4 regions of the Stenotrophomonas sp. STEN022 genome follow, and region 4 is predicted to be linked to each of the others. Evidence: predicted binding sites of a transcription regulator. Region 4 holds the regulator's gene; each other region holds the start of a gene.
The links. The regulator FliA, encoded in region 4, starts transcription of late flagellar genes. The targets are predictions, from matches to a motif close to TAAAGTTTNNCNNNCNNNGGCCGATAA.
Positions count from the first base shown of each region.

Region 1: a site for FliA is predicted at 2,718-2,744, ahead of ACVOMF_RS05550 (HDOD domain-containing protein). Genes of this name have one in related genera too.
Region 2: a site for FliA is predicted at 1,683-1,709, ahead of ACVOMF_RS04080 (methyl-accepting chemotaxis protein). Genes of this name have one in related genera too.
Region 3: a site for FliA is predicted at 4,622-4,648, ahead of motA (flagellar motor stator protein MotA). Genes of this name have one in related genera too.

Region 1 covers NZ_JBRREG010000016.1:48,687-56,335, forward strand. The annotation lists gene ACVOMF_RS05520 (carboxylesterase family protein) at 1-530, opposite strand, end outside; gene ACVOMF_RS05525 (hypothetical protein) at 639-929, shown strand; gene ACVOMF_RS05530 (IclR family transcriptional regulator) at 1,074-1,868, opposite strand; gene ACVOMF_RS05535 (hypothetical protein) at 1,952-2,263, shown strand; gene ACVOMF_RS05540 (hypothetical protein) at 2,264-2,446, shown strand; gene ACVOMF_RS05545 (hypothetical protein) at 2,506-2,664, shown strand; gene ACVOMF_RS05550 (HDOD domain-containing protein) at 2,783-3,841, shown strand; gene ACVOMF_RS05555 (phospholipase D family protein) at 3,925-5,496, opposite strand; gene sstT (serine/threonine transporter SstT) at 5,620-6,825, shown strand; gene ACVOMF_RS05565 (AzlC family ABC transporter permease) at 6,825-7,553, shown strand; gene ACVOMF_RS05570 (AzlD domain-containing protein) at 7,550-7,649, shown strand, end outside.
Region 2 covers NZ_JBRREG010000011.1:6,489-14,137, forward strand. The annotation lists gene ACVOMF_RS04075 (hypothetical protein) at 126-377, opposite strand; gene ACVOMF_RS04080 (methyl-accepting chemotaxis protein) at 455-1,654, opposite strand; gene hflD (high frequency lysogenization protein HflD) at 1,781-2,395, opposite strand; gene mnmA (tRNA 2-thiouridine(34) synthase MnmA) at 2,405-3,526, opposite strand; gene ACVOMF_RS04095 (NUDIX hydrolase) at 3,523-3,987, opposite strand; gene ACVOMF_RS04100 (hypothetical protein) at 3,990-4,466, opposite strand; gene clpS (ATP-dependent Clp protease adapter ClpS) at 4,571-4,891, shown strand; gene clpA (ATP-dependent Clp protease ATP-binding subunit ClpA) at 5,219-7,498, shown strand.
Region 3 covers NZ_JBRREG010000065.1:14,782-22,430, reverse strand. The annotation lists gene ACVOMF_RS13910 (DUF3016 domain-containing protein) at 1-222, shown strand, start outside; gene alr (alanine racemase) at 392-1,468, opposite strand; gene ACVOMF_RS13900 (D-amino acid dehydrogenase) at 1,468-2,733, opposite strand; gene ACVOMF_RS13895 (winged helix-turn-helix transcriptional regulator) at 2,884-3,363, shown strand; gene ACVOMF_RS13890 (classical arabinogalactan protein 4) at 3,490-3,891, opposite strand; gene msrB (peptide-methionine (R)-S-oxide reductase MsrB) at 4,015-4,482, shown strand; gene motA (flagellar motor stator protein MotA) at 4,678-5,532, shown strand; gene motB (flagellar motor protein MotB) at 5,543-6,496, shown strand; gene ACVOMF_RS13870 (hypothetical protein) at 6,564-7,046, shown strand; gene ACVOMF_RS13865 (DUF4031 domain-containing protein) at 7,061-7,336, shown strand; gene ACVOMF_RS13860 (DUF6630 family protein) at 7,521-7,649, opposite strand, start outside.
Region 4 covers NZ_JBRREG010000130.1:766-8,414, forward strand. The annotation lists partial or broken gene ACVOMF_RS19150 (AAA family ATPase) at 1-652, shown strand, start outside; gene ACVOMF_RS19155 (MinD/ParA family ATP-binding protein) at 639-1,523, shown strand; gene ACVOMF_RS19160 (RNA polymerase sigma factor FliA) at 1,520-2,269, shown strand; gene cheY (chemotaxis response regulator CheY) at 2,283-2,675, shown strand; gene ACVOMF_RS19170 (protein phosphatase CheZ) at 2,675-3,295, shown strand; gene ACVOMF_RS19175 (chemotaxis protein CheA) at 3,299-5,161, shown strand; gene ACVOMF_RS19180 (flagellar motor protein) at 5,402-6,142, shown strand; gene motD (flagellar motor protein MotD) at 6,143-7,093, shown strand; gene ACVOMF_RS19190 (ParA family protein) at 7,093-7,649, shown strand, end outside.

The DNA.
Region 1 (7,649 bases), on a different contig from region 4:
TCTGCACGCGGCGCTCTAAGTGCGCCGCAGATCGGCACCATTGCGGCGAATTGGCTGGGCCGGGTCAGGGCCAGCTCCCAGCTGCCATAGCCACCCATCGAGATGCCGGTCAGATAGATGCGTCGTGGATCGGCGGCGAACTCCTTGCTGGCCGCGTCCAGGACCGCCAACGCCATGCGTGCGTTGCGGCCACGCCATTCTTCACCCTCAGGAACCTGCGGGAACACCACCAGTGCCGGGAAGGTGTCCATGTTCTGGGTGAGCCAGGGACCAATCCCGGCCAAGGTAGGTTTGAGTCCGTCATCGCCGCGCTCGCCGGAGCCGTGCAGGAACAGCACCAGTGGCCGCGCGCCAGGCGAGGTGGCGGTAGTGGCGGGCACAAACACCTGGTAACGGAATTGGCGGCCCTCGAATTCGAGCTGTCGTGCGACGAACTGCCCCGTGGCCGGTGCGTTGTTGGTGGTTGAGGGCAGGCTGTTGCAGCCCATGAGCATACCCAGTAGACATAGCGACAGCAGAATGCGACCCATTGCGTCCGGCTCCATGGCAGAAGCCGCCAGCCTAGCGTGATTTTGCGTGTGCCAGAATGCTTGCGGATACACCGCTGTGGCGGTCTGCGCTGTTACTGGGAGTTGTGGATGAAAAAACTGCTGATCGTTGCGATGGCAACTTTGTTGGCCGCCTGCAGCCAGGGCCTGAGCGGCACCTGGAACGATGACGTGGGAACGCTGAGTTATACCTTTGATTCCGATGGCAAGGTAACGGTTGAAATGCTGGGAAAATCGCAGCAGACCCGCTATGCCCGCGATGGCAATATGCTGAAGGTTGCAGTGCCAGGCACCGAAGCAGAGTCGGTCGATTTCACCATCAATGAGGATGGCTCTTTGCAAGGCCCGATGGGCGTGCGTCTGCACAAGCAGGAAAAGTGAGGCATCCCCCGGCGGATTGATCCGCGCTGATGGTCCCAGCTCAGCCGCGCGCTGGCAGCTGAGCTGGAGACGTAGGGCCAAGCAATCGCGGCGGCCGACGTTTCCGGCATCAGCAGATGGCACAGGGGATGTGCTGGAAGGTGCTCATGACGCCTGCAGGAAGCCTTCGATCTCGCGCGCGGCTTTCCCTACCTGTGCGCTCAGCGATGCTTTCATATCTGCTGGCAATACCGAACGCGGGACCATGATGCTGATCGAGGCCAGTACGTTGCCGTCACCGTCACGCAACGGGTAGGCCACGGTCGAGACTCCGGGTTGGTAGAACGATTCGCTGATGGCATGGCCGCGCGCACTGTCGTCACCCAGCAGCTCGAACAGCTCATTTGGTGTTTTTGGCCCCTGTTCGGAGGTGAGTGCAAATGCCGGTTCCGGGTACAGCGAACTCAATTCCTGCTCGGGCATCGCCATCAACAGCACGCGACCAGTCGCGGTGCAATGTGCGGGTCGGCGTGCGCCGACGCTGACGCCTGAAGGGAGTTCGCCGATGGCGCTGGCATGGGCAACATAGACGACTTCGCGTCCGTCCAGCACGCTCAGCTGGGCTGAGTGGCTGGTGGTGTCACGTAACCGTTGAATGACGGGTTGCCCGATCTGCACGATGTCCATCGATGACAGATAGTCAAAGCCAAGACGCAGAATGCTGATGCCGAGGTTGTAGCCACCACTTGCGCTGTTGCGATCCAGGAAGCGCATCTGTTCCAGCGTCTGTACGGCACGGTAGACCGAGGCCTTGGGCATGCCGGTGCGCTGACAGACCTGGGTGAAGCTCAGTTCGCCACGTTGCCGTCCAAACAGCAGCAACATGTTCAGGCCTCTCTCCAATGCCGGCACCATGTAGCGATTGGGTTCTTTTGCCGGTGTTGCTTGGGGCGTCGACATATCCGTCCTCCCTCTAGTTGAAGACAAAGCCGTCATTGGCGGGCAGGTTCTGCCCGCTGACGGGGTACGAAAGGGCTGACCACTTGTCCATCGCAATGCTGTCGATGTCGGTGAGGTATTGCGATCGTTGCGGGATGCGTGTGCTTTTGTATGAAGCTTGCGTTTCGGTAGGCGCGTATTTGCTCGCCTGGTACTGGGTCAGTCTCGGCGTGATTGCGTTGAGACAGGAATTTTCTTTGAAAAAATCAGGCGTCATTGACCTCGAAGCTGCCGACCGATTTATCGGCCAGCTTGGTCGCGTGGAGGTGTTCATTCCGTATTTTTGGTTGTGTGTAATTGGTTCTCAGGCTCATGTTGCTTTCGTGCCTGCGGCTGGAGAGGTTGAGGTTTTATGATTGAAACTGAATGTCATTGCAGAAGCTGTAATTGAACATAGCAGTGTCAAAGGTACTGGCAATCAGGAAAATCGCCATTTGCGTGTGCTGTTATTCACAGATTTGATGCTCAATGCGAACTGTCTGTTGATTGCAGTGGCGGGATTTTGGTCTGCTCAACCGTTGAATCTAAATTTTGTTTAGCGAGTGAAACTGAGGCGTTCTTTTGGGTTGTCTGTGTTTGCTCAACGCCTGATGGCTGGGTGCTGACCATGCGCGGAAATCCGGTATTTGGTGTTGTGTTGGCGGGTGCCGATGATGAGGGTCTGCTGGCTTTATCGATTTGTTTATTTCTAGTTGAATATGTCGTGGCCGCCGTTTTTTGGGTTCTTCCTGCAACGCCGGAACGGCGAACAAGTTGAAATCGGCGTGGCAGCGGTGGCATACACATTTCTGCGTACAAGGCGGAGCGGGCTAAAGAAATGTGCGCGCTGGCCGATATACAAGGCAGCTTTCCGTGTGGGCCATTTTGTACTTGTCATGGTGATTATCTCGGCGGTGTTTGCAGCAGTAGTTGCCGGAGGCTTGGTTTGGCTCTGGCAGCGGCGCAATGGCGATGCTGCACGTCCGCAACGGCGGCTCCGTGTGCCGCCGTTGGCTGGCGCAGCGCCAGTCGAGGATGCTGCGGTCGTCGTCAGCGTTGATGATCTGCAGCGTCGCTTTCTGCTCAGCGCGCTGGGCGCCGCCGATACGCCTGCCGATGCGCTGCGCGTACAGCGGGCGGTGGTGGACGATGTGATCGCGGCATTGAGTCGTGCGGACATGTCCTCGCGCTATACGCCGCGTCGGCCGAACCTGCTGCCACAGCTGATCCAGAGTGTGAATGACAGTACTGCCTCGTCGCGCTCCATCGCCCGCATTATTGGTAGTGATGCGGTACTGGCGGCAACGCTGTTGCGTATCGCCAACAGTTCCCTGTATCGCCTGCAACGGCAGGACATCCAAAGCATCGAGCGGGCAGTGACGCTGATCGGCAACGATGGTATCCGTCAGATCATTTCCGCCGCGTTGGTGCAGCCGGTCATGGAGTCGGCCAGCGGCGTTGACGCGGAGTTCTCGCGCTTGCTCTGGGAGTACACCTTGCGGGTATCGCTGGCTGCTGCCGACCACGCGCGCAGCGTGGAACGCGAGGATGGCTTCGCTGCCCAGCTGGCTGGTCTACTGCTGGGCCTGAGCGCGGCAATGGCAATGCAGGCCGCCGCCGATGTGCTGGCGCGGCCGCCGCTGCGGGTACGTGAGCCGGGCACCTTGTTGGAAGTATTGGAGCGTTGCAGCGCACCGACCGCGGTGCGGATTGCCGGGCATTGGAAGTTGTCAGCGCCGATCGTGCAGGCGCTCAAGCAGGTGAACGCGCCCGCTGCTGCTGGTTTGGCACGTTCGCTGCAGATCGGGCAGCTGGCCGCGAGCGCAGCGATGCTGCATGCGCAGGGCCTGATGAGCGAGGTGGAGGCCAATGCGGCGCTCGCCAGCCAAATGCCCGAACACGTGGCGGCATGGTTGTGGAAGCGAATGACGCAGGCAGACGGCACATTGGAGTGAGGCGGGCAGCGCCGGGATACGGCGCGCCGTGTCTGTGCCCGGATGTCTGGTAGGGCATCGCCCCGCAATGTCGACTGCTCGGGCTAGAGCTGCGACTCCAGTGGCAACCAGCTGATCACCTGGGTGCTGGCGCGCTGCATCAGTCCGGTGTCCGGTTCTGTGCGCAGGCTGATCGGCGGCGTGCTGGCACGGTCCAACCAGCGCAGCTCGTGATCCTTGTTGAGATACACCCAGTAACTCAACTCAGCACTGGACAGGCGCAGGTATTCCTCGCGCAGGCGTGCGGCCAGTATCGGGTCATCGAACAGTGCGCCCATTTCGGTATTGAGGTAGGCCGAGCGCGGGTCGAGGTTGAACGAGCCGACGAAGCCGCGGCGATCGTCCACCACGAAGGCCTTGGTGTGCAGGCTGGCACCGCTGCTGCCGAAGGTGGATGCCTTCTCGATGTGGCCACGGGCTTTGAGTTCGTACAGCTGCACGCCGCCGGCCAGCAACGGGCGCCGGTAGTGCATATAGCCGCTGTGCACGGCGGGCACGTCGTTGGCTGCCAGCGAATTGGTGATGATGCCAACCTGCACGCCGTTCTCGGCCTGCTGGATCAGACCCTTGGTGCCAACCGCACCGGGCACGAAGTAGGGCGAGATCAGCAGTGATTTGTGTTTGGCGCTGCTCAGCACCTCGACCAGCCGGGTGACCAGCCATTGGCTGCTGTCGCCGCCACTGGGCTTGCGTGGCGGGTCGGAGCGGATCCTTACGCCGTCGGTCCAATGCAGGTCCAACTGCTTGCTGAGATAGGCATCGGTGAGGTGAGCGCGTACTCGCTGCAGGTAGGGCGCGGCTTCCTGTTGGCGTGCGTCCAGCTCGGCCTGGCTGATGAAGTTGGCCATCTGCTGGTCGGTGCTTTGATGCAGGGCGGCGATCGGAACCACCGCGTCGCTGTTCCAGAAGTCGTCGAAGATGCTGCTGGCATCGTTGGCGACCGGGCCGGCCAGCAGCAGATCCAGATCGCGGAAGTTCACGTCCGGTCGGGCGTCGAAATATTCGGCGCCGATATTGCGGCCGCCAACGATGGCAACGCGGCCGTCAGCGATCCACGCCTTGTTGTGCATGCGGTGGTTGATGCTGAAAACCCGCTGCACCATCTCGACCAATCGCCACAGACCGTCGCGGTTGCGGAAGGGGTTGTACAGGCGGATCTCGATGTTGGGATGCTGGTCCAGCGCCAGCATCTGCGGGTCCAGCCCGGCAGCATTCATGTCGTCCAGCAGCAGGCGTACGCGCACGCCACGTTCGGCGGCCTGGTAAACGTCATGCGCTAGCAGGTGGCCGAGCAGATCGTCGTGCCACATGTAGTACTGCAGGTCCAGGCTGCGCCCGGCCTGGCGGGTGATGATGGCGCGCGCGGCGTAGGCCTCGAGCCCATCAGACAGATACACCGCACCGCTTTTGCCCGGGTGCTCGGCCAGCAAAGGCTGCAGTTGGCGGTCGATCAGGGTCTGCTGTGCCTGCAGTGGCAGGGCCTGGGAAGGCGTGCCGACTGCCTTCGGGGTGAGGTGATCACCCAGCAGCAGGCCGCTACCGATCAGCAGCAGTACCACGGCCAGCAGATAGGCCAGGAATCGCAGCAGGCGTCTGGGGCGGTGCTTGTTCTCCATGCGCGCATCCTAGCCGTGTTCGTGGCTTGGCGGCAGTTTGTCCTGATTCCATGACGTTCCGGGGGTGCGGGGGACGGCTCCGGTGGGCGAGAATCGGGGTTTGCGTTTGCCGCGAGCCCTGTAATGACCGAACGTTCTTCCCCTTTCCGAGCGCCCAGTCTGGTGCTGCAGATTGTCATTGGCCTGATTGCCGGCATCGTGCTGGCGATGGTCTGGCCAGCCGGGGCGACCGCCGTTGGCCTGCTCGGCACGGTATTCATTTCCGCGCTGAAGGCCGTCGCGCCGATTCTGGTGCTGGTGCTGGTCACCGCCTCCATCGCCAATCATCAGCAGGGGCAGAAGACCCATATCCGGATGATCCTGTTCCTGTACGTGATCGGCACCCTGGCCGCGGCCATGGTTGGCGTGGCAGCCAGTTTCCTGTTCCCCAGTACGTTGACGCTGAAGGCCGTCGAGACCGGCATGAGCGCGCCGGGCGGTATTGGCGAGGTGCTCAAGACCTTGCTGATGCAGATCGTCGACAACCCGGTGCACGCGCTGCTCAACGCGAACTACATCGGTTTGCTGGCCTGGGCGGTTGGCCTGGGCCTGGCGCTGCGCCACGCCAGCCAGACCACCCGCACTCTGGTGGGTGATTTCTCCGATGCCGTCACCTGGGTAGTGCGGCTGGTGATCAAGCTGGCACCGCTGGGCGTGTTCGGTATCGTTGCCTCGCTGTTGGCCGAGTCCGGTCTCGGCGCATTGAAGGACTACCTGCATCTGTTGGCCGTGCTGATTGGCGCGATGCTGTTCATGGCCTTCTTCGGCAACCCGCTGATCGTGGCCGTGGTTACCCGCCGCAACCCCTATCCGCTGGTGCTGCGCTGCCTGCGCGAGAGTGGCATCACCGCGTTCTTCACCCGTTCCTCGGCGGCCAATATTCCGGTCAACATGGAGCTGTGCCGCAAGCTCGGTCTGCATGAGGACACCTATTCTGTAGCGGTGCCGCTGGGCGCGACCATCAACATGGCCGGTGCGGCGATCACCATCTCGGTGCTGACGCTGGCGGCGGTGCACACCTTGGGCTACGCGGTGGACCTGCCGACTGCGCTGCTGCTCAGTGTGGTTGCAGCCATTGGCGCCTGCGGTGCGTCCGGCGTGCCCGGTGGTTCGCTGTTGCTGATTCCGTTGGCCTGCGGCCTGTTCGGCATTCCCAATGAGATCGCCATGCAGGTGGTCGGTGTCGGTTTCATTGTCGGCGTGGTGCAGGACTCGGCTGAAACCGCCTTGAACTCGTCCACCGACGTGGTATTTGTCGCGGCGGCCGAACAAGCACGCGGACGCGCCTGATGGCCATGGCCGGGCGCATTACGCCCGCTGTACGCATCGGCGTTTCGATAGCGATTGCGACTGGCCTGTATGGCATTTCGTTTGGTGCGCTGGCGGTGGCATCGGGTTTCAGCGTGGCGCAGACCGCCGCGCTGAGCCTGTTGATGTTCACCGGTGGCTCGCAGTTCGCCTTCATCGGCGTGATCGGCGCTGGCGGCGCAGGCGCCGCGGCGTTTGGCGCGGCTACGCTGCTGGGCATCCGCAACGCGGTGTATGGGGCGCAGATCAACCGCATGCTACGCCCGCGCGGTTGGCTGAGGCCGCTGGCGGCGCAGGTCACCATCGATGAATCGGCGGCTACTGCAGCCAGCCAGACCGACCCGCAGGAGCAGCGTCGCGGTTTCTGGGTGGCTGGGCTGGGTGTTTACCTGTGCTGGAATCTCTTCACTCTGGTCGGGGCGCTGCTTGGTGATGCGCTGGGTGATCCGCGCCAATGGGGATTGGATGGCGCCGCCGTCGCCGCCTTCCTCGGTTTGCTGTGGCCACGCCTGCGTTCGCGTGAGCCGGTGGCGATTGCGGCGGTCTGCGCGTTGGTGACGGTGCTGGCGCTGCCACGGGTACCGCCGGGTGTGCCGATTCTTTTGGCTGCTGCGGTGGCCGCGGTTTGGGGTTGGTTTGGCAGGGGCCCGGCGGATGAAGGGCTGGAGCCTGATGTTGCGCCCAAGGTCGAGCAGGAGTCGGCACCATGACGCTGTGGGCGTGGATCATCTTGGGCTGCGCCGCCGCTTGGGCGATCAAGTTCACCGGTTACCTGGTGCCGGTGCGCTGGTTGGAATCGCCGCGCA
Region 2 (7,649 bases), on a different contig from region 4:
CGAAGCCGGCAATGCTGACAGGCCTTCATCTGATGATGTCGTTGCTTCGCGGCTGACGCCGCTCCCACAAAACGGCAGTGCGCGTACATGGAGCCAGGCTATGCGCAGCGCACCACGAGGGGGGCTTAGGGAACGGACAGGTCCCAGTCGATGCAGCTTGTCAGCCAATCTGAGTCTGCGGCATGGCCAGGGCACTGGACTTGATCGCGCAGTGCACGCAACTCCAGCAGCTCTTGCTGTGCGCGCTGTTCAAGCCGCGCAAGTTGTTCGCGCCGGCTCAACGTACTGCCGTTGGCGGTAGGTGATGGAAGCATGGCGTCATCAGCCTGCGATGCTGGCTCGGCGTTGCTGTTGGCGGTGGAGCGGGGTATCAGCATATATCAGCGCGGTCGCAGCAACAGCAAAGCCCCGGCCAGGGGCCGGGGCTCGGATGCAAGGATGGAGCAGTGCGAGTTCAGAACAGCTCTACCGTGCCTGCGCCCATGCTCTGCTGGGAAACCGGCTTGTGCGGCGGGCGTTCCCATTCCACGCGCATTTCGCGCAGGCGGTTGCCGGTACGCTGCAGCGCGCTGACCATCTCGCCATCGAACACGCCGCCGTTGCGGTGCAGCAGTTCCTGCAGCGCCACGGCTTCGCGGTTGATCGCGCCAAGGCGATCAAGATGGGTGTGCACGCCGCCCAGGGCCTGGGTGGCGATGTCTTCGAACTGCAGGGCGCGCACGGCTTCGGCGACGCTGCCGTCGATGGCGCGGCCGCATTCGGAGATCTCGCGCATGCCGTCGCCCAGCGAGGCATTGATGGCGGCCACGCTGTCCAGCATCGAGGCGGCTTCGTGGCGTGCTTCGCGGGACCGGTCCATGTCGCGCGAGGCCATGTGGGTGACGGTTTCACGCACCTTCGCAATCGCATCCTTGGAGCTGTGCGCCAACTTGCGGATCTGCTCGTTGAAGGTGGTCGAGCGCTCGGAGAGGTTGCGCACCTCGTCGGCCACCACGGCGAAGCCACGACCGGCTTCGCCGGCACGCGCCGCTTCAATGGCGGCATTCAAGGCCAGCAGGTTGGTCTGGTCGGCAATTGACTTGACGTCTTCGAGCAGGGCGAAGATGCCGTCCAGATGCTGCGCCATCTGGTCGATGTGCTGCACGGTGTTGCTGCTCTGGCCGCTGACCTGCTCAAGTGCTTCCACCAGCTGTTCCATCTGGTAGCTGGCATTCTGGGCGAAACGGGCGACGTCGACACCGCCATTGCCACCGCCACCTTCATCACCGGCGCGGTCAACGATGCGGGCCAACGCCTGACTCTGCTGGCGCGACTTGCGGCTCATCGCATCGAAGCTGCCGCCGAGGCCACCGACGGCCTGCCGGATCAGCTCACGGGCGCGCTCGATCTCGCTGCGCGAGCCATCGATTTCGTTGCTGACGAAGCTGCGCAGCTCGTTGAGCAGCTGGTCCTGCTCTTTCAGTACCTTGGCGTGCTCAGGCGAGCGCTGGCTTTGCGAATGCACGCTCCACCAGGCAAACACCAGCCAGCTCAGCACCATGGTGGTCAGGATCGCCCACAGGGCCGCGGAGGGCCAGGACAGGGCGGCAGCGACCACAACCAGAAGGGTGAGGACAAGCGGGGCTGCCAAACGGATTGCAATACGTGAATACATGGACGTTCTCGGGAGAGTCACGAATGCAGTATCGGCAGTGGGCAGGGTGTCTTTAGCCCACTGGCGTGAATCCCGGGAGGTTTTGCGATGCAGGCCCGCAACCCATGCAATTGCGGGCCTTGGAAATCAGCGCAGGCGGCGCTCGATGGCTTCGAGCATGGCTTTGCGCGAGAACAGGAAATCCCAGTACGCGCCGCCCAGCTGGCGCCAAAGCACTGCCGAGCGCACCGCGGCCAGCAGCAGCGCACGGATCTCTGACACCACCATTGCCTGGCCCAGATAGTGCGGGTTGCCCTGCACCATGATCTTCGGCTTGAGCTGGCTGATGGTGTCCGCATACAGCGCGCCCATCGCACTCAATACGTCCGGGTGGCAGCTGTCGCTGCGGTCGCGGGCGATGTTGGCGGCGCGCTCGATGCCGGCTTCTACCTTGTCGACCGTGGCGCCTTCACGCACGAAGCGGCGTTCCAGCTGCATCACCGACAGGGCGAGCCGCGGCAGCAGATCGTCCTTGCCCTGGTTGCGGAAGTAGTCGCGCAGCAGGCGCAGGCCAGGCTCAACCTGGGTGGCACTGCCGTACACGGCAGCGGGCGAGCTGGCATCAATACGCATTACGCTGTCCATTGCGGTACGCACCACGGCGCTCTCCGAATGGCCGGTTTCTGCGATGCGGCGCACCTGCTGCAAGGCCTGGGCGATGCCGGCAAGGGCAAGTACGCGGTCATCGATGGAAAAAGTCATGGTCATCTCTCAAAGGGAAACAGGGGCGGCCAAGCGGCGCTCCAAAGGTGCATCGGTCGCCGCGATCACCGCGCCGCCCAGGCACTCCATGCCGTCGTACAGCACCAGCGACTGGCCGGGGGTGACGGCCCGTTGCGGGCGTGCGAAATACACGTCCAGCGTACCGTCATCACGCACCTTCACGGTGCAGGCTTCGTCGGGTTGGCGGTAGCGGGTCTGCGCGGTGCACTCGAATTCACGGGCGGGTGGGGTGCCGGCAATCCAGTGCATGGTTTCGCTGCGCAGCCAGTTGGACTGCAACCAGGGGCTGTCATGGCCTTGGTCGACGTACAGGATATTGCGGGCCACGTCCTTGCCGACCACGAACCACGGCGCCGCCGGGCGCCCACGCACGCCGCCGATGTTCAGGCCTTCGCGCTGGCCCAGGGTGAAATAGAACACGCCGGGGTGGCGGGCGATCACCTGGCCATCGGGGTCGTGGATCTCGCCTTCGCGGGCCGGCAGGTACTGGCCAAGGAATTCGCGGAAATCGCGCTCGCCGATGAAGCAGATGCCGGTGGAGTCTTTCTTGGCATGGGTGGGCAAGCCGGCATCGCGGGCGATGCGGCGCAGCTCGCTCTTCTCCATATGGCCGATCGGGAACAGGGTAGCTGCCAACTGGGTCTGGCCCAATTGGTGCAGGAAGTAGCTCTGGTCCTTGCCGCGATCGGCGCCGCGCAGCAGGCGCCAGCGGCCGCCGGAGTGGTCGACCTGGGCATAGTGGCCGGTGGCGATGCGCTCGGCGCCCAGCTCGCGCGCGGCGTCCAGGAAGTGCTTGAACTTGACCTCGCGGTTGCACAGCACATCCGGGTTGGGCGTGCGGCCAGCCGCATATTCGGCCAGGAAGTGCTCGAACACGCCCTGCCAGTATTCGTCGGAGAAATCGCGGAAGTGGAACGGAATGTCGAGCCGCCCACAGACCGCCACCGCGTCGCGGCGATCGTCCTCTGCACGGCAATGACCGCTGCCATCGTCCGCCCAGTTCTGCATGAACAATCCGGCGACATCCAGGCCTTGCTGGACCAGGGTGAGTGCGGCCACCGACGAATCCACGCCGCCGGAAACGCCCACCACTATATTTGGATTACTCACGGTGCCACCTGTCGCACGATCGAAAGCGGGTAACGCTGCCCGGCCAGCCAGTCGGAGATCGTATGCCAGACCAGCGGGCTACGCAGTCGCGCCATGTCGGCCTGCAATGCAACCGGGCTCATCCACAGCGCCTGCACGATGCCGGCGTCCAGTGCCTGCTCCGGGTGATGCTGCAGCGGCTCGGCGGCGAAGGCAAAGCGCAGGAACGGCGTGCCATCGGCAGCCGTCCACTGATAACTGCCGATGAAACCGGTCAGGCGCACCTCCCAGCCGGTTTCTTCGCGGGTTTCACGTACGGCCGCCTCGAGCAGGCTTTCGCCTGGCTCGAGATGGCCGGCCGGTTGGTTCAATACCCGCCGGCCGTTCTTTTCTTCCTCTACCAGCAGCAGTTGCCCTGCGCGGGAGACCACGGTAGCCACGGTCACATGTGGCGCCCATCGCTGGGACTGCAAAGCATTCACGCTCAGTACTCGTCCTTGGACGTCATTTCCAGTTCGATCGCATCGGCGCTCTTGGCGGCGGCGTCGATGGCATCGGAAATCACCTCGGCGCTGGCATCGGCATCAACCTTGACCACGAACATCGCAATTTCGCCCTGCTTTACCCAGCCCCCCAGCTTGGAATCGTTGGAGTCTTCCAGCAAACGGTTGGCAACCAGTGCCGGAAACTGCGGACCATCGGACTTGTAGCCCGGCGACCAGATTTCGCGGACGTGATGGCTGCCGTAGGTCTCGACATTGGAGCGCACGTACACCAGCTGGGTACGGTCGTCATCCATTTCAAAGACCAGCTGGTAGTCGCCATCGCTGTCCACTTCGTACTTGTACTTGAGCGTATCAAGCACGCGGCCGACCGCACGGTCCGGCTCACCGGCAAAGGCGCTTCCGGTGGCAGCCGTGGCAAGGGCCAGCAAGGCGATGCTGAGTACAGACTTCTTCATGTTTTCCCCAAGGAATGGATGGTTAGCCGGTAAATTGTGCGGGGGCGAGGGGGCCTGCGTCCAATGGTCAAAAGACAGCCACCTGGAACGGCTATAATCGACAGATGTCCCAGAAGACCCAACACGACAGCGAACACGGCCTGCTGGTAGCCCCCGGCAAGCCCGAGGTTGCGCCCCCGCCGCAGTACCAGGTGATGCTGCTAAATGACGATTACACCCCGATGGACTTCGTGGTGACCGTGCTGCAGAGCTTCTTTTCCATGGATATGGACAAGGCCACCCAGGTGATGCTGCACGTCCATACCCGCGGCCGCGGCATCTGTGGTGTGTATACCCGCGAAGTTGCCGAGACCAAGGTTGCCCAGGTCAACGAGTTCTCGCGGATGAACCAGCATCCGTTGATGTGCACGATGGAGCGGGCCTGAGCCTGCCTGGGGCGCTGATCGTGCGGTCTGCTTTTTGCCCATGCGGCATGGTTATCAGCATTGGTTCCGCAGTGGTCGCTGGCCTGCTGTAGAACTGACTGTAGGTGTGCGAGGGCGCTGGAGTGGGAGTTGGCGGAACGAAGCGTTTCGCTTGATGCCCGCAATCCGCCCCCGACCCCCTGTTCTTTCGTCGAAACTGAATGCAGGATTCACGCGTACGGGCGGTTTGGCGAGATTGCAGGCAAGTTGTCTACATCTTCGTCATTACGGTGCTGGAAAAATCGTCGCTAGGCCGCATATTGTCTCCAACCGCAACCGGAGTGCCTTATGTTCAGTAAAGACCTCGAGCAGACCATTGGTCAGTGCTACAAGCGCGCCCGAGAAGCCCGTCATGAGTACATGACGGTTGAACATCTACTGTTGGCGTTGTTGGAGAATGCGTCGGCGCAGGCCGTACTCAAGGCCTGTGGCGCGGACCTGGAGCGCCTGGGTCGGGAGCTGGAGAAGGCGATCAATGCCTCGGTCTCGTTGCTGGCGGAGGACGATGGTCGCGACACCCAGCCGACACTGGGCTTCCAGCGGGTGCTGCAGCGGGCCGTGTACCACGTACAGTCCTCCGGCAAGAAGGAAGTCACCGGCGCCAATGTGTTGGTCGCGATCTTCGGCGAGAAAGAGTCGCACGCGGTCTATTATCTCAACCAGCAGGACGTGACCCGGTTGGATGTGGTCAATTACCTGTCCCACGGCGTGGGCAAGAGTGGCGATGACCCGGAAATGTCGTCCCCGCTTGAGGGCGAGGGCAGGGCCGAGGGTGGTGATGGTGAAGGCAAGGGAGATTCCCTGGCCGAGTTCGCCAGCAATCTCAACGAGCAGGCCAAGGCAGGGCGGATCGATCCGCTGGTTGGGCGCCGCGATGAGATCGAGCGCACCATCCAGGTGCTGTGCCGCCGCCGCAAGAACAACCCGCTGTATGTGGGCGAAGCTGGCGTCGGCAAGACTGCCATCGCCGAAGGTCTGGCCAAGCGCATTGTCGATGGCGAGGTGCCGGACGTGCTCGCCGATGCGGTGATCTATTCGCTGGATCTTGGTGCACTGGTGGCTGGCACCAAGTACCGCGGTGACTTTGAGAAGCGCCTGAAAGGCGTGATCACCGCGCTGAAGAAGATCCCCAACTCGGTGCTGTTCATCGACGAAATCCACACCATTATCGGTGCCGGTTCGGCGTCTGGCGGCACCATGGATGCGTCCAACCTGATCAAGCCGGCACTGGCCTCGGGCGAACTGCGCTGCATCGGCTCGACCACCTTCCAGGAATACCGTGGCATCTTCGAGAAGGATCGCGCCTTGGCGCGGCGCTTCCAGAAGATCGACATCGTCGAGCCCACCGTTGGCGAGACCTACGAGATCCTCAAGGGGCTGCGGCCGAAATACGAAGCGCACCACAGCGTGAGTTATGCCGATGACGCCTTGCAGGCGGCAGTGGACCTGTCGGTCAAGCACATCGCTGATCGCCTGCTGCCGGACAAGGCCATCGACGTGATCGATGAGGCCGGTGCGCGCCAGCGCTTGTTGCCGGAAGGGCAGCGCAAGGAGCGTATCGACGTCGAGGAAATCGAGACCATCGTGGCCAAGATGGCGCGGATCCCGGCCAAGCAGGTAACCGCCACCGACAAGGATGTGCTGCAGCATCTGGAGCGCAACCTGAAGATGGTGATCTTCGGCCAGGACCAGGGCATCGAATCACTGGCCTCGGCGATCAAGCTGTCGCGTTCCGGCCTCGCCAGTCCGGACAAGCCGATCGGCAACTTCCTGTTCGCCGGCCCGACTGGCGTCGGCAAGACCGAAGTGACGCGTCAGCTGGCCTTGCAGCTGGGTATCGAGCTGGTGCGTTTTGACATGTCCGAGTACATGGAGCCGCATTCGGTCAGCCGTCTGATCGGTGCGCCTCCGGGCTATGTCGGCTTCGACCAGGGCGGCCTGCTGACCGAGAAAATCGTCAAGACACCGCACTGCGTGCTGCTGCTGGACGAGGTGGAGAAGGCGCATCCGGACATCTTCAACATCCTGTTGCAGGTCATGGATCGCGGCGTGCTCACCGACACCAATGGCCGCGAAGCCAACTTCAAGAACGTGATCCTGGTGATGACCACCAATGCCGGTGCCACCCAGGCGGCACGGCGCTCGATTGGCTTCACCAAGCAGAACCATGCCACCGATGCGATGGAGGTGATCCGCAAGAGCTTCACCCCGGAGTTCCGCAACCGCCTGGATGCGGTGGTGCAGTTCCAGCCGCTGGGCTTTGACCACATCCTGCGGGTGGTGGACAAATTCCTGATCGAACTGGAGATGCTGCTACAGGACAAGCACGTTTCGTTGTCGGCCACCCCGGCCGCCCGCGAATGGTTGGCCCACCACGGCTTCGACGCCGACATGGGTGCGCGCCCGATGTACCGGGTGATCCAGGACAAGGTGAAGCGCCCGCTGGCTGACGAACTGCTGTTCGGCAAGCTGTTGAACGGCGGCAAGGTCAGTATCGATGTCCGCGACGGCGAGCTGATCGTGGAAACCGAGTCCGAGCCTGAGCACCTGTTGCCGGCGACGGTGTAAGCCAGCTCCTGTGGGAGCGGCGTAAGCCGCGAAGCCAGGGTTGTTTCGGCAAAAGCAAAACCCCGCATCAAACGATGCGGGTTTTTTGTTTTGCGCTCCAGGCCCCCTCCCTTGCGCCGAAGGCGCAGGGGAGGGCTGGGGAGGGGTGCTT
Region 3 (7,649 bases), on a different contig from region 4:
ATCATGCGTGACATCTACCCACCGCGTATCTCGCTGCAGTTCACCTTGACCGATGCCAATGGCCAGGTCATCGACCAGGGCGAGCGCAAGCTGTCCGACACGGGTTATCTGCTCAACAGCAGCCTGCCCAACAACACCGACCCGCTGCGTTACGAGAAGCGTCTGCTCAATGATTGGGTACGCCGCGAACTGCAGGGCGATCGCAGTACTGCAGGGTTGTGATTCGCACCGCTTAGATTGGAAACAGAAAGGGCCGCAATGCGGCCCTTTTTGTTTCACCTGTAGTGCCGAGCCATGCTCGGCAGAAGCTTTGCCGGCACCACATCAGCACAGAGCCAACCCCTCCCCAACCCTCCCCTCCGCCTTCGGCGCAAGGGAGGGAGCAGAAGCATCACGCCGACAAATACACCCGCGGCGTGCGCTTGAGGCTGCACGGCAAGCGATAGGCGCTGGTATTGCAGCGCGGCGCCAACTCGGAAATGGTCGGCGCATTGCCCCACAACTGCACGATGCTGCCACGTGCGGCCTGCGGGTGATCGGTCAGGTCCACGGTCAACATGTCCATCGATACACGACCAATCAACCGACCAGGTACGCCGTCGATCAGCACCGGCGTGCCATTGGGTGCGAACTGCGGATAGCCATCGGCGTAGCCCATCGCAACCACGCCTACACGCGTTGGCTTTTCAGCAACAAAACGCGCGCCATAACCCAGCGGTTCGCCGACGGCGAGTTCGCGCACCGCGATCACCCGCGACTGCAGGGTCATCACCGGACGCAGCTGCGCGGCATGCGGGCTGGGCTGCGGATACAAGGGATCTGCGCCGTACAACATCAGGCCCGGACGTACCCAGTCACTGCGCACATCCGGCCAGCCCAACAAGGCCGGCGAATTGCACAGACTGGTTTCACCGGCCAAACCTTCTGTCGCACGGACGAAGACATCCAGCTGCTCGCGGGTGCGGTTGCTGTCCAACTCATCGGCACGCGCCAGGTGGGTCATCAACACCAGCGGGCCAACCTGCGGCAGTGCGCTCAGGCGTGCATGCGCATCGCGGAATTCCTCCGGCGACAGACCCAGCCGGTGCATGCCGCTGTCCAGCTTCAGCCAAATGCGTAGCGTGGCATCGGTCTTGAATGCTTCCACCGCCTCCAGCTGCCACGACGTTGCCACCACCACCCAGAAATCATGCTCGACGATCAACGGCAGCTCGGCCGCGTCGAAGAAGCCTTCCATCAACAAAATCGGGCCACGAATGCCGGCCTGACGCAGCTCCAGCGCCTCTTCGATGCAGGCCACGCCGAAGCCATCGGCCTCGTCCTGCAGCGCACGGGCGCAGCTCACCGCGCCATGGCCATAGGCATCCGCCTTGATGATCGCCAAGGCCTTGCCACCGCCGAGCTGGCGGGCCAGCCGGTAGTTGTGGCGCAGTGCGTCCAGGTCGATCAGTGCCTGTGCCGGGCGCATCAGTGCTGGCCCTTGCCGTAGCGGAAGATATCCAGGCCTTCGGTGCTGATCTGCGGCTGCTTGCCGCTCATCAGATCGGCCAGGTAACGGCCGGAGCCGGCCGCCATGGTCCAGCCCAGGGTGCCATGGCCGGTATTGAGGAACAGGTTGCGATACGGCGTTGCGCCGATCACTGGCGTGCCGTCCGGGGTGGCCGGGCGCAGGCCGGCCCAGAAGCTGGCCTGCGACAGGTCGCCGCCATCCGGATACAGGTCCTTGACCACCTTCTCCAGCGTGGCGCGACGACGCGGCTCCAGCGACAGATCGAAACCGGCCACTTCGGCCATGCCACCAACGCGGATGCGGTCTTCGAAGCGGGTGATGGCGATCTTGTAGCTTTCGTCGAGGATGGTCGAATTCGGTGCCATCGCCGCATTGGTGATCGGCAGGGTCAGCGAGTACCCCTTCAGCGGGTACACCGGCAGCTGCATGCCCAACGGTGCCAGCAGCTGCGGCGAATAGCTGCCCAGCGCCAGCACATAGTGATCGGCGGTCTCAAGCTTGCCATTGATGCGCACGCCGGTGATGCGGTCGCCCTCGGTCTGGATCGAAGCGATGTCCTGGTCGAAGCGGAACTCGACACCGGCCGCTTCGGCCAACGCCGCCAGCTTGGTGGTGAACAGCTGGCAGTCGCCGGTCTGGTCCTCGGGCAGGCGCAGCGCGCCGACCAGCATCTCGGTCTTGCCGGCCAACGCCGGCTCAACCCGGGCAATGCCCTGGCGGTCCAGCACTTCGTAGGGCACACCGTATTCGCGCAGTACCTCGATGTCCTGCGCGGCGGCGTCCAGCTGCTGCTGGGTGCGGAACAACTGGGTGGTGCCCAGTTGGCGACCTTCGTAGTCGATGCCGGTGGCGGCGCGCAGCTCGTTGATGCAATCGCGGCTGTAGTCGGACACCCGCACCATGCGCGCCTTGTTGACCGCATAGCGGGCCGAGGTGCAGTTGCGCAGCATCTGCCACAACCAGCGGTACTGGGCGATGTCGGCGGTCGGGCGGATCGCCAGCGGCGCGTGTTCCTCGAACAGCCACTTGATCGCCTTGAACGGCACGCCCGGGGCGGCCCACGGCGAGGTGTAGCCGAACGACAGCTGGCCGGCATTGGCAAAGCTGGTTTCCAGCGCCGGCGCCGGCTGCCGATCCACCACGGTGACCTCAAAGCCGGCCTGCCGTAGATACCAGGCACTGGTCGTGCCGATCACACCGCTGCCAAGCACCAGAACACGCATTTTCATTCTCCGGACCACATCATTCCCTGCGCACGGGATGGCAGGGGCTAGGAACGGCGCAGTATATTCAGGGTCAACCAGTGTTTTTAGCTGTATTGATATGACAGATCAGGGTAATTTCCTGTTTCGTTCATCATAAGCAGAGCCACCATGGCCACCCGCAGCCGCGAACTGGACAAGATCGACCGCAAGATCCTGCGCATCCTGCAGCAGGAGGGGCGCATCTCCTTCACCGAGCTGGGCGAGCGCGTCGGCCTGTCGACCACGCCCTGCACCGAGCGCGTGCGCCGGCTGGAGCGAGAAGGCGTGATCACCGGCTACTACGCGCGCCTGGACCCCGCCTCGGTCAAAGCCAGCCTGCTGGTGTTCGTGGAGATCAGCCTGGCCTACAAATCCGGCGACATCTTCGAAGAGTTCCGGCGCGCGGCGCTGAAGCTGCCCAACGTGCTGGAGTGCCATTTGATGTCCGGTGATTTCGATTACCTGCTCAAGGCACGCATCAACGAAATGGCCTCCTACCGCAAGCTGCTGGGCAGCACCCTGCTGACCTTGCCGCACGTCCGCGAATCCAAAAGCTACATCGTGATGGAAGAAGTAAAAGAAACCCTGTGCCTGCCAATAGCAGAGTAATGCCGAGCCGTGCTCGGCACTACGCACCCTCCCTTTGGCCGCAGGCCAAGGGGAGGGTTGGGGAGGGGTCGCTTTTAGCTTTGGCTTGGAATGCCTCCTGCCGAGCATGGCTCGGCACTACATGGGTCAGCGGGTGCCGACCGGCGGCGGCACCACCTGCTGCCCAACGCCACTGGGCACGGTGTCGTAGTAACGATTGGTGCGGGTGTCCAATACCCGACCCGGGCTGGTCTGGCGCATATGCGGCGCCGGCTGACCCTTGCTGTCATAGATCGGCCGCACGGGCTGCGGCGGCTGAGTGATCGGCTTCACCTTCGGTGTCGGCTTGGGCTTGGTGACCGGTCGTGGCGGCAACGGCCGCACCTCCTCCTGCCGCTGGTCGGATGGCACCGTCACCGGCGGCCGCGACGGCGGTGGCAGCGTCACCGGACGCGTTGCGGTGGGTGACGGTGGCTGCTGCAATTGCGCCTGTGCGAACAACGGCACGAGCGCCAGCACTGCCAACGTCAGATACGTCATCCGTTTCATCGGCATCTCCCGTTCTTCCACCAGCCGAGCATGCGCCGGCACAGCTTGCGCCGCCATGAATGCGCGCTTGGACTGCCCCGTGCCCGCCCCTACCATTGATATCTGTCCCACGGATGCAGCGCCATGACCGCCTTCGATCTAACCCCTCCCAGCAACGCCGAACGTGATGCCCTGATCGCCGGGCTCAGCAGCGAGGAACAGCGCGTGCTGCTGCATCACGGCACCGAGGCGCCGTTCTGCGGCGTGTTCCTGGATAACAAGCGTGATGGCGTGTACTGCTGCCGCCTGTGTGCGCTACCGCTGTTCCGTTCCAGCACCAAGTTCGACTCGGGCACCGGTTGGCCCAGCTTCTTCGCGCCGTTCGATCCAGCGCATGTTCGCGAGATCCGCGACATCAGCCACGGCATGATCCGTACCGAGATCGTCTGCGCACGCTGCGGCAGCCACCTCGGCCATGTATTCCCGGACGGCCCGCCGCCGACCTTTGAACGGCATTGCTTGAATTCGGTGTCGCTGGGCTTTGTCGAGAACGGCCAGCCGTACCCGGACCCGCTGCAGCGTGGTGGAGCCGAAGCGCAGCCCGCAGCGTAAGCAAGCGCACCTCCTGTGGTGCCGAGCCATGTTCGGCTGAGGCCTTACCGTGTAGTGCCGAGCCATGCTCGGCAGAAGCATCACCAGTAGAGTCTCAGCCGAGCATGGCTCGGCTCTACAGGGGCTGCTGTGCTCAGCCTACAGATTTTCCGCTGACGGCCGACAACGGGATATCCCCTCCCCTTGTCTGCCCCCATGCTTATCATCGTCGGCCTGCTCGTTGTCATTTTCGCTGTCCTGGGCGGCTACGTTGGTGCGCATGGCCGCCTGGGCGCGCTGTGGCAGCCCTACGAGCTGGTGATCATCGGCGGCGCCTCGTTCGGCGCGTTCCTGATCGCCACCCCGCTCAAGACCGTCAAGCAGACCTTGCGGGCCACGCTCAGCGTGTTCAAGGGCCCGCAGTACAAGCAGCAGGACTATCTGGACGTGCTCAGCCTGCTCTATGAACTGCTCAACAAGGCGCGTCGCGAAGGCTTCATGGCGCTGGAGGAACACGTCGAGAACCCGCAGGACAGCGCGGTATTCGCCAACTACCCGAAGGTGCTGGCCGACCACCATCTGCTGGACTTCATCACCGACTGCCTGCGGCTGATGATCGGCTCCAACATCGAGCCGCATGAGCTGGAACCGCTGTTGGAACTGGAGCTGGAAAAGCACCACCACGAGGCAATGGAACCGGCCCACGTGCTCAACAAGGTCGCCGACGGCCTGCCCGGCTTCGGCATCGTCGCCGCGGTGCTGGGCATCGTCATCACCATGGGCTCGATCGGTGGCGACATCAAGGAAGTGGGCGCGCACGTGGCTGGCGCGCTTGTCGGTACCTTCCTCGGCATCCTGCTGGGTTATGGCTTTGTCGGTCCGCTGGCAGCGGCGTTGGAAGCACGCGCCGAGCAGGACGCACGCATCTACGAATCGGTGAAAACCGCGCTGCTGGCCTGCCTGCGTGGCTACAACCCGAAGATCGCGCTGGAGTTCGCCCGCAAGACCGTGCCCTCGGCACTGCGCCCGGGCTTCAGCGATTTCGAGCAACACCTGAAGTCGATCAAGTAAGGCGCACGCCATGACCGAGACCAAACCCACGGTGATCGTACGCCGGGTGAAGAAAGTCCAGGGCGGCGGCCACCACGGCGGTTCGTGGAAGGTAGCCTACGCCGACTTCGTCACTGCGATGATGGCTTTCTTCATGGTGCTGTGGCTGATGGCCGCCACCACCAAGCCCGAGCGCGCGGCGATATCCGAATACTTCCGCAACCCCAGCCCCTTGAGCGGCACCAGCAGCACGCCGGCTCCGGGCATGGCCGGCCCCGGCGGTGCCAGCACCTCGATGATCAAGCTGGGCGGTGCCACCGATGTCTCGCGCGGCAACAGCAATGACCCCTTCCAGAACCAGCAGGAAGCGGTGCCCACGCCGGTACAGGAGCGCGAGCGCGACAAGCAGCGGCTGGAAGCACTGAAGCAGGAGTTGCAGGAAGCGATCAGCAAGAGCCAGGCGCTGGAGCCGTTCAAGGATCAGCTGCTGCTCGACATCACCCCGGAAGGCCTGCGCATCCAGATCGTGGACAAGCAGAACCGGCCGATGTTCGACCTCGGCAGTGCGCGGCTGATGCCGTACACGCAGACGATCCTGGTGGAGCTGTCGCGCTACATCAACCAGGTGCCCAATCACATCAGTCTCACCGGCCATACCGACACCACCGCCTATTCCACCCAGGTCGGCTACGGCAACTGGGAGCTGAGTGCGGACCGTGCCAATGCCGCGCGGCGGGCGCTGCTGGAAGGCGGCATGGACCCGGCCAAGGTCGCGCGTGTGGTCGGATTGGCGTCTTCGGTACTGTTCGACAAGGCCAATCCACAGAACCCGATCAATCGCCGTATCAGCATCGTGGTGATGAGCCAGGAAGCCGAAGCGGCGGCACTGAACCAGGCCGACAGCCTGCCGGTACCGGTGGCCACCGTCGTCCCGGCGGCCGCTGCTACGGCCCCGGCTGATGACATCAGCGACGGCCCCGGTTGAGCCCTGTTCCGGCAGCAGGGGCCCGCTGCGCCTACAATAGGCGTCTTTTTCCTATTAGCCGAACACCATGTCCAAGCTCTCCAAAGCCAAGCGCGACAAGCGCAAGAAGCAGGCCCCGCGCCGCCCGTTCGCCCGTCTGAACGCCCAGCAGCAGGTGCAGAACCACGCCGTGCTGGTCAACGAAGAAGGCCAGGTCGTGGCCGCCATCGGCCTGCAGGGCAATGAGTGGCTGCTGGCCATCGGCGGCCAGACCATGGGCAATGCCGACAACCCGGTACCGATGCTGGCCATGCTCAAGCACCTGGCCAATGTGCAGGAGAAGGAAGGCCGCAAGGTCACCCTGGAGTACTCCGCAGCGCTGCAGCAGATGATCGACGACCTGGCCGCCGACGAGGGCAAGACCGCCGACGACTACCTGGCCGGCCTGGTGTCCGAGTTTGAAGGCATCGAAGGCGAAGAAGCGACTGAAGCAGCTGCTGACGACGTCGCCGAAGAGACCATCGCGATTGCCGAAGAAGTCCCGGCTGACGACGACAAGTCCAAGGCCTGAGTCCAAGGCCGAACGTGACGGTCTATATCGACGATGCAGTACATCCCTGGCGCGGTGAGCGCTGGGCGCATCTGATGGCCGACACCTTGCCCGAGCTGCATGCGCTGGCGCAGCAGCTCGGGATTCCACGCAGGGCCTTCCAGAACCGCCCCAGCGGCGTGCACTACGACGTGCCAGCGCCGCTGCGTGAGCAGGCCATCGTGCTCGGTGCGCAGGCGATATCGCGGCATACCGATCGTGCGCAGATGCGCCGGGTGATTGCCAATGCGCGGGCGTTGTACCAGCCCTGATGAATGCACCGTAGAGCCGAGCCATGCTCGGCTGGGGCTGTACCGATAAACCAACATGTAGAGCCGAGCCATGCTCGGCAGGGGTTTACCGGTAACGCTTCTGCCGAGCATGGCTCGGCTCTACATGTTGGTTTATCGGTACAGCCCCAGCCGAGCATGGCTCGGCTCTACCGTTGCTGCTGGCTTAGAACGGGTCGCTGCCCGGGCGCACTTCAACACCCAGCAACGAGCACAGCGCCAGCATCGCTTCGTCGTCGCGGCTCAGTGCCACCCAGCCGGCGTAGGCGTCGCCACCGGTGTTCCAGTTCCACAC
Region 4 (7,649 bases):
GGTCGACCCGATGGAAACCGGCGGCGTGATCGCCCTGGTCGGCCCCACCGGCGCCGGCAAGACCACCACCATCGCCAAGCTGGCCTCCCGTTTCGCCGAAGCCCATGCCGCCCGCGACGTGGCCCTGGTCACCACCGATACCCAGCGCATCGGCGCCCGCGAGCAGTTGTACGGCTTCGGCCGCCAGCTCGGCATCGCCGTGCACGAGGCCAATAGCGGCACCGACCTCAATCAGCTGCTGCAGAAGCTGGCCGACTACAAACTGGTGCTGATCGACACCGCCGGCCTGGGCCAGCGCGACCGCGCCCTCACCGCCCAGCTGCAGTGGCTGCGCGCCGCCGGCCAGATCCGCACCCTGCTGGTGCTGCCGGCCAATACCGCCTTCCAGGACATGGACGAAGTGGTGCGCCGCTTCAGCGCCGCCAACCCGCAGGGCGTGGTGCTGACCAAGCTGGACGAGACCGGCCGCTTCGGTTCTGCCCTGTCGGTGGCGGTCGATCACCGCCTGCCGATCACCTGGGTGACCGACGGCCAGGACGTCCCGGAAGACCTTTATCGGGCCTCTGCCGCAAATCTTGTACTCCGCCTTGAAGATTTGCGCCGCGCGGCCGATATGCCCTGCAACACGGAGTTGAACAATGCAGTCGCGTGAGTACGCCAAGCTGACCAACACCTTCCCGCTGTCGGCAACCCGGCACGAACCCGCCGGCCCGGTACGCACCATCGCGGTCACTGGCGGCAAGGGTGGTGTAGGTAAAACCAATGTCTCGGCCAATCTGGCCGTGGCACTGGCAGGCATGGGCAAACGTACCCTGCTGCTCGACGCCGACCTGGGCCTGGCCAACATCGACGTGGTGCTCGGCCTGCAGCCCAAGCACACCCTGGCCGATCTGGTCGCCGGCCGCGCCACGCTGGAAGAAGTCATCATCGAAGGCCCGAACGGCGTGCTGGTCGTGCCCGCCGCCTCGGGCCGCCGACACATGGCTGAGCTGCAGCCTGCCGAGCACGTTGGCCTGGTCAATGTGTTCTCCGAGCTGGAACGCGAGCTCGATGTGATGATCATCGACACCGCCGCCGGCATCACCGACAGCGTACTGACCTTCTGCCAGGCCGCCCAGGACACCGTGGTGGTGGTCTGCGACGAACCGGCCTCGATCACCGATGCCTACGCACTGATCAAGGTGCTCTCGCGCGAGCGCGGCGTGGATCGCATCCAGGTCGTCGCCAACATGGTGCGCGACCCGAACGAAGGCCGCGCCCTGTACGAAAAGCTGGTGCGGGTCTGCGAGAAGTTCCTGATCGATGTCTCCCTGAACTACCTGGGCTGCGTGCCGCAGGACGACTGGCTGCGCCTGTCGGTGCAACGCCAGCAGCCGGTGGTCAAGCTCTACCCTTCCGCGCCGGCCTCGCTGGCCATCAACGAAATCGCCCGCCGCACCGCGCGCTGGCAAGCCCCAACCGCCCCGCGCGGCGGCGTTGAGTTCTTCCTGGAACGCATCATCCAGCAGAAGGTGAAGGCATGAACAATGCAGCCGCCCAATACCGTGAGGTCCAGCGCAACGCGGCCAATGACTGCATTGCCCGCCACGCCGACCTGGTACGCCGCATCGCCCACCACCTGGCCGCGCGCCTGCCCGCCAGCGTCGAGGTCGATGACCTGATCCAGGCCGGCATGATGGGCCTGATCGAGGCCTCGCGCAGCTATGACGCCGAACAGGGCGCTTCGTTTGAAACCTACGCATCGATCCGCATCCGCGGCTCGATGATCGACGAGATCCGCCGTGGCGACTGGGTGCCGCGCTCGGTGCACCGCCGCGCCCGCGATGCCGCTGCCACCATCCGCCGCCTTGAGCAGAGCAGCGGCCGTGCGGCCAGCGCCAGTGAAGTGGCCGAAGCGATGGAGCTGCCGCTGCCCGAATACATGCGCTTGGTCGAAGACGCCTCGCGTGGCCAGGTCTTGAGCCTGGAATCACGCATCGAAGACCAGGGTGAGCTGGACACCCCCAGCACCGGCGGCCCCAACCCGCAGCAGGTGCTGGAGCGCAGCCAGTTCGGCGCCGAGCTCGGCAAGGCCATCGGCCAATTGCCCGAGCGCGAGCAACTGGTGCTGTCGCTGTACTACGAGCAGGAATTGAACCTGAAAGAAATCGGCGCGGTATTGGGCGTCAGCGAATCCCGCGTCTGTCAGATCCACGGTCAGGCCACGCTGCGCCTGCGTAGCCGACTGAAGATTTTCGAGGCGGCCGACGCCGGGCTCGAAGAACCATGAAGAGGAAAGCCTTTTGAACAAGAACATGCGCATCCTGATCGTTGACGACTTCTCGACGATGCGTCGCATCGTCAAGAACCTGCTCGGCGATCTGGGCTTCACCAATACCGCCGAAGCCGAGGACGGGCATGCCGCGCTGTCGATGCTGCAGACGCAGTCGTTCGATTTCGTCGTCACCGACTGGAACATGCCGGTGATGACCGGCATCGAGCTGCTCAAGGCCATCCGCAACGATGCCAAGCTCAAGACCTTGCCGGTACTGATGGTTACCGCCGAGGCCAAGCGCGAGCAGATCATCGAGGCCGCACAGAGCGGCGTGAACGGCTACATCATCAAGCCGTTCACCGCGCAGACGCTGGAAGAGAAGCTCGGCAAGATCTTCGAACGCCTGGCAGCGAGCGCCTGATGAACCAGCCCGGGGAAGCATTGAGCGACAAATCGGCCCTTGTGCAGCGCCTGCAGGACGCACTGGCAGCATTGGAGAGTGGCGATGAGGCTGGCTGGCGCCGGGAAATCGACGCACTCGCCGCCCTGCGCACGCAGCCGATGATGTCCGGACTGGGCCGGCTTGCACGCGAACTGGGCCAGGCGCTGGGCGAACTACCCAGCGTGCCCAGCGAAGCGGGTGAGCTGGATGATGCCTGCGCGCGCCTGGACCACGTGGTGCAGATGACCGAGCAGGCCACCCATCGCACGCTCGATCTGGCCGAAGAATGCCGCGCGCTGACCGAGCGCTTGCGTGCGGACGGGCTGAATGCCGAACAGGGCGAAATCCTCGAACGCATCCGCCACAACCTCACCGAAGTAGCCCTGACCCAGAGCTACCAGGACCTGACCGGACAGATCATCCGCCGCGTCGTCGGCATCGTCCGTCGCGTGCATGAAGGTTTTGGCGCGCTCGGCCTGCCGCCGCCGGAAGAAGAAGCCCGCAACCAGGGCCTGGCTGGCCCCGCCGTCAATGGCCTGGACCGCCATGCCGTGTCACAGGTGGACGCAGACGACCTGCTCTCGGACCTGGGGCTGTAAGCCATGAGCGCTTTTGCCGACGACATCGCCGCCGACTTCATCCTCGAAGCGCAGGAAATCCTGGATCGCCTCGGCGAGCAGCTGGTGACGCTGGAGCAGGCACCGCACGACAGCGACCAGCTCAACGCCGTATTCCGTGGTTTCCACACACTGAAAGGTGGCGCCGGTTTTCTGGCGATCCACCCGATGGTGGAGTTGTGCCACGCCGCCGAGGAAACCCTGGGCATGGCGCGGGCCGGCAAGGCCGAACTGCTGGCGCATCATTTCGACGCCGCCCAGCAGTCGCTGGATTGGCTGCAGGCCATGCTCGACGCCGTGTCTTCGGGCACCGAACCGGAGCATGCACCTGCTGCACTGATCGCGCAGTTCGATGTTGGCGCCGCGCCAGTCATCGCAGCCGCGCAGCCGGTCGCTGCGCCGGCGGGTGACAGCGACCTGATCAGCGAAGACGAGTTCGAAGCCCTGCTCAACGAACTGCATGGCAGCGGTACGCCCGGTGCCCAGCCGATCGCTGCGGCAAAGCCCGGCGACGACCTGATCGACGAAGACGAGTTCGAAGCCTTGCTGGACAAGCTGCATGGCGGTGCTGCTCCTGGCGCTGTCGCTGTGCAGGCGATTCCTGCTGCGCCCAAGCCCAAGCCGGCCGCGGCACCCGCCGCACCCGCTCGCCCTGCAGCAGGCGCAGCCAAACCAGGCGCCGCGAAGGCTGCCGAGCCCGAGCACACCGTGCGCGTGGACACCAAGCGGCTGGATGCCATCGTCAACCTGATCGGCGAACTGGTGCTGGCCCGCAACCGGCTCAAGACCTTGCGCATGCGCCTCAAGGACGAAGAGCTCGACCGTGCAGTCTCCACCCTGGACATCGCCACCGCGCGCCTGCAATCGGCGGTGATGCGCACCCGCATGCAGCCGGTCGGCAAGGTGTTCTCGCGCTTCCCCAAGGTTGCCCGCGACGTTGCCCGCTCACTGCAGAAGGAAGTCGATCTGGAGTTGATCGGCGCCGATACCGAACTGGACCGCAACCTGGTCGAAGCACTGGCCGACCCGCTGGTGCACCTGGTGCGCAACGCCATTGATCATGGCGTCGAATCGCCGGAACTGCGCGAAGCCCAAGGCAAGCCGCGCATGGGCCGGGTGCGCCTGTCCGCACAGCAGGAAGGCGACTACGTCAGCATCGAAGTGCAGGACGATGGCGCCGGCATCGACCCGGAGCGCCTGCGCGCCAAGGCCCGCGACAAGGGCCTGCTCGACCCGGAAGCCGCCGCCCGCCTGAGCAGCGAAGAGTGCCTGCACCTGGTATTCCTGCCCGGTTTCTCGACCAAGCAGGAAGTCACCGATATTTCCGGCCGCGGCGTCGGCATGGACGTGGTGCAGTCGCGTATCCGCGAGCTCAGCGGCCAGATCCAGATCCAGTCCGAGCTGGGCCGTGGCAGCCGCTTCCTGATCCGCGTACCGCTGACCCTGGCGATCCTGCCGACCCTGCTGGTGCAAGCTGGCGAGGACGTCTACGCCCTGCCTTTGGCCCGCGTGATGGAGGTGCTGCACGCACCGGCCACCTCGCTGGGTTGGTTTGATGGTCGCGCGGTGCTGGACCGCAAATCCCACACCTTGGCCCTGCTGGACCTGCGTCAATGGCTGGGCATCACCCCGGCACCGTCGACGCTGCTGACCATCGTCGTGCTGCAGATGGGCGAAGCCCGCTTCGGGCTGGTGGTGGACCAGGTACGCGGCCGCGAGGAAGTGGTGATCAAACCGTTGCCACGTGCACTGCGCGGCTTGAACGGCTATGCCGGCGCGACTCTGATTGGCGATGGGCGCATGGCACTGATTCTGGATGTGGATGGGCTGCGTGGAGTGCAGGGGTAAGCAATGCAGACGCAAGCCGCCTGCAATCTCGCGATCCTGCTAGTCCCCTCTCCCGCCTGCGGGAGAGGGCGGCCCCGCGAAGACGGGGCGGGTGAGGGGTGCTTCCAGCTTTCAAAGCCAGAGCTGCCCTCACCCCAACCCCTCTCCCGCAGGCGGGAGAGGGGCTAACAACAGCTACAGCAACAACAGCTGCACCGCTCATTGATTCAAGACCGCTACAACGAGGCCGATATACGCACCATGGACCGACTCAGCATCATTGGACTCTTCCTCGCCCTCGCCTCCCTGGTGGGCGGCAGTATCCTCAAGGGCGCCGGCCTGTCCTCGCTGTGGTCACCTGCTGCGTTTGTGATCGTCATCGTCGGCACCCTGGCAGCAATCCTGCTGCACACCTCGCCGGCCGTGTTCAAGCACGCCTTCAAGATCGTGCGTTGGGTGATCCGCCCACCTGCCAGCGACCGTCGCGCGCTGGTCCAGCAGATCGTGGACTGGAGCAATATCGCCCGCCGTCAGGGCCTGCTCGGCCTGGAACCGCAGGTCGAGCTGCAGGACGATCCGTTCATCCGCAAGGGCCTGCAGCTGGTGGTCGATGGCGTCGAGCCGGACACCATCCGCCACATGCTGGAAATCGAACTCGGCAGTCAGGAGCAACAGGATCTGGCCGCCACCAAGGTATTCGAAGGTATGGGCATCTATGCCCCAACCCTGGGCATCATCGGCGCCGTGCTTGGCCTGATCGCGGTCATGAAAAACCTGGCCGACCCGAGCAAACTCGGCCACGGCATCGCTGCCGCGTTCACCGCGACCATCTATGGCATCGCCTCGGCCAACCTGCTGTTCCTGCCTGTGTCGGCCAAGCTCAAGGGCGTGATCGCCAGCAGTTGCCGTGAGCGTGAAATGATCATCGAAGGCCTGATCGCCATTGCCCAGGGCGAGAACCCGCGCAATATCGAGAACAGCCTGGCTGGCTTCGTGAACTGAATCATGGCCCGTCGCAAGCACCACGAAGAGCACGCCAACCACGAAGCATGGGCCATCCCCTATGCCGACCTGATGACGCTGCTGCTCGCCTTCTTCGTGGTGATGTACGCCATCTCATCCTTGAACGAAGGAAAGTATCGGGTCATGGCCGACGCCTTGACCACCGCCTTTGGCGGCGCGCCGCGCACCATCAGCCAGGTGCAGGTGGGCAACAAGCAGTTGCAGGGCGGCGGCTACGACTCGCCCTCGGTAATCAGTGCACCTAGCATGACTGGTGGCGCACTGGCAGACCCAACCCAGTTGCCGTCGATGGCATCGCATATGCGCATGCCTGTGTCGGCACACAATCAGGAACAGCTGCAGCGCGCCGAGCGCCAGCTCAACCAGATCGCCGACCGCCTCAGCCAGTCGCTGGCGCCGCTGGTCAAGCAGGGCGTCATCACCGTGCGTCGCACCGAGCTGTGGATCGAGGTCGAGATCAACAGCGACATCCTCTTCACCACTGGTTCGGCAGCCCTGGACGCCAGCGCTCGCAACACGCTCGGCACCCTGGCCGATGTTCTGCTCGATGCGCCCAACGGCGTGCGCGTCGAAGGTCACACCGACAATCTGCCGATCGCCACCGCGCAGTTCCCATCCAACTGGGAACTGTCGGCCGCACGTGCCGCCAGCGTGGTGCACCTGTTCGCCGACCATGGCGTGCAGCCGCAACGACTGGCGATGGTCGGTTACGGCCAGTTCCGTCCACGCGAAAGCAACGATGCGCCCGAAGGGCGCAACCGCAACCGGCGGGTGATGGTGATCATCCTCGCCGATTCGGCAGCGGCAGCCGATCTGCCGGCTGCCGGTAACACCACAGCCAGTACCAGCGATGAGGACGACAACGGCGGCACCTCTGCCGCAGGTGCCATTCGCAGCGCGGTACCGGCGGTCATCGAAGGAGTCCAATGATGCGCATCTGGGCCATAGCCAACCAAAAAGGCGGCGTCGGCAAAACCACCACCACTTTGTCGCTGGGCCGCGGCCTGGCCGCTCGCGGGCACAAGGTGCTGCTGATCGACCTGGACCCCCACTCCTCGCTGACCCGCGCCTTCGGCGTACCGGTTGAGCCGGTGCCGCAGGGCGTGCAGGAACTGTTCGCCACGCCACCACATGAGATTGCTGCGCTCGCCCGCCACAGTGATATTCCCGGGTTGGACTATCTGTGCGCGCAGGCCTCGCTGGCCACGCTGGAACGTCGCAGCGCCAACCAGCCTGGTCTGGGCCTTGCCCTGCAGCAGGCGCTCGCTCGGCACGGCGAGCAGCACGATTACATCCTGCTGGATTGCGCACCGACGCTGGGCTTGTTGATGATCAATGCACTGGCCGCCGCCGACCGCCTTATCATCCCGACCCAGGCCGAGCCGCTGGCCCTGCACGGCCTGGACGGCATGGTCCGTACTGGTGAGATGGTCGAGCGCTCGCGCAAGCGCCCCCTGCCGATCTCCGTGCTGCCGACGCTGTTCGA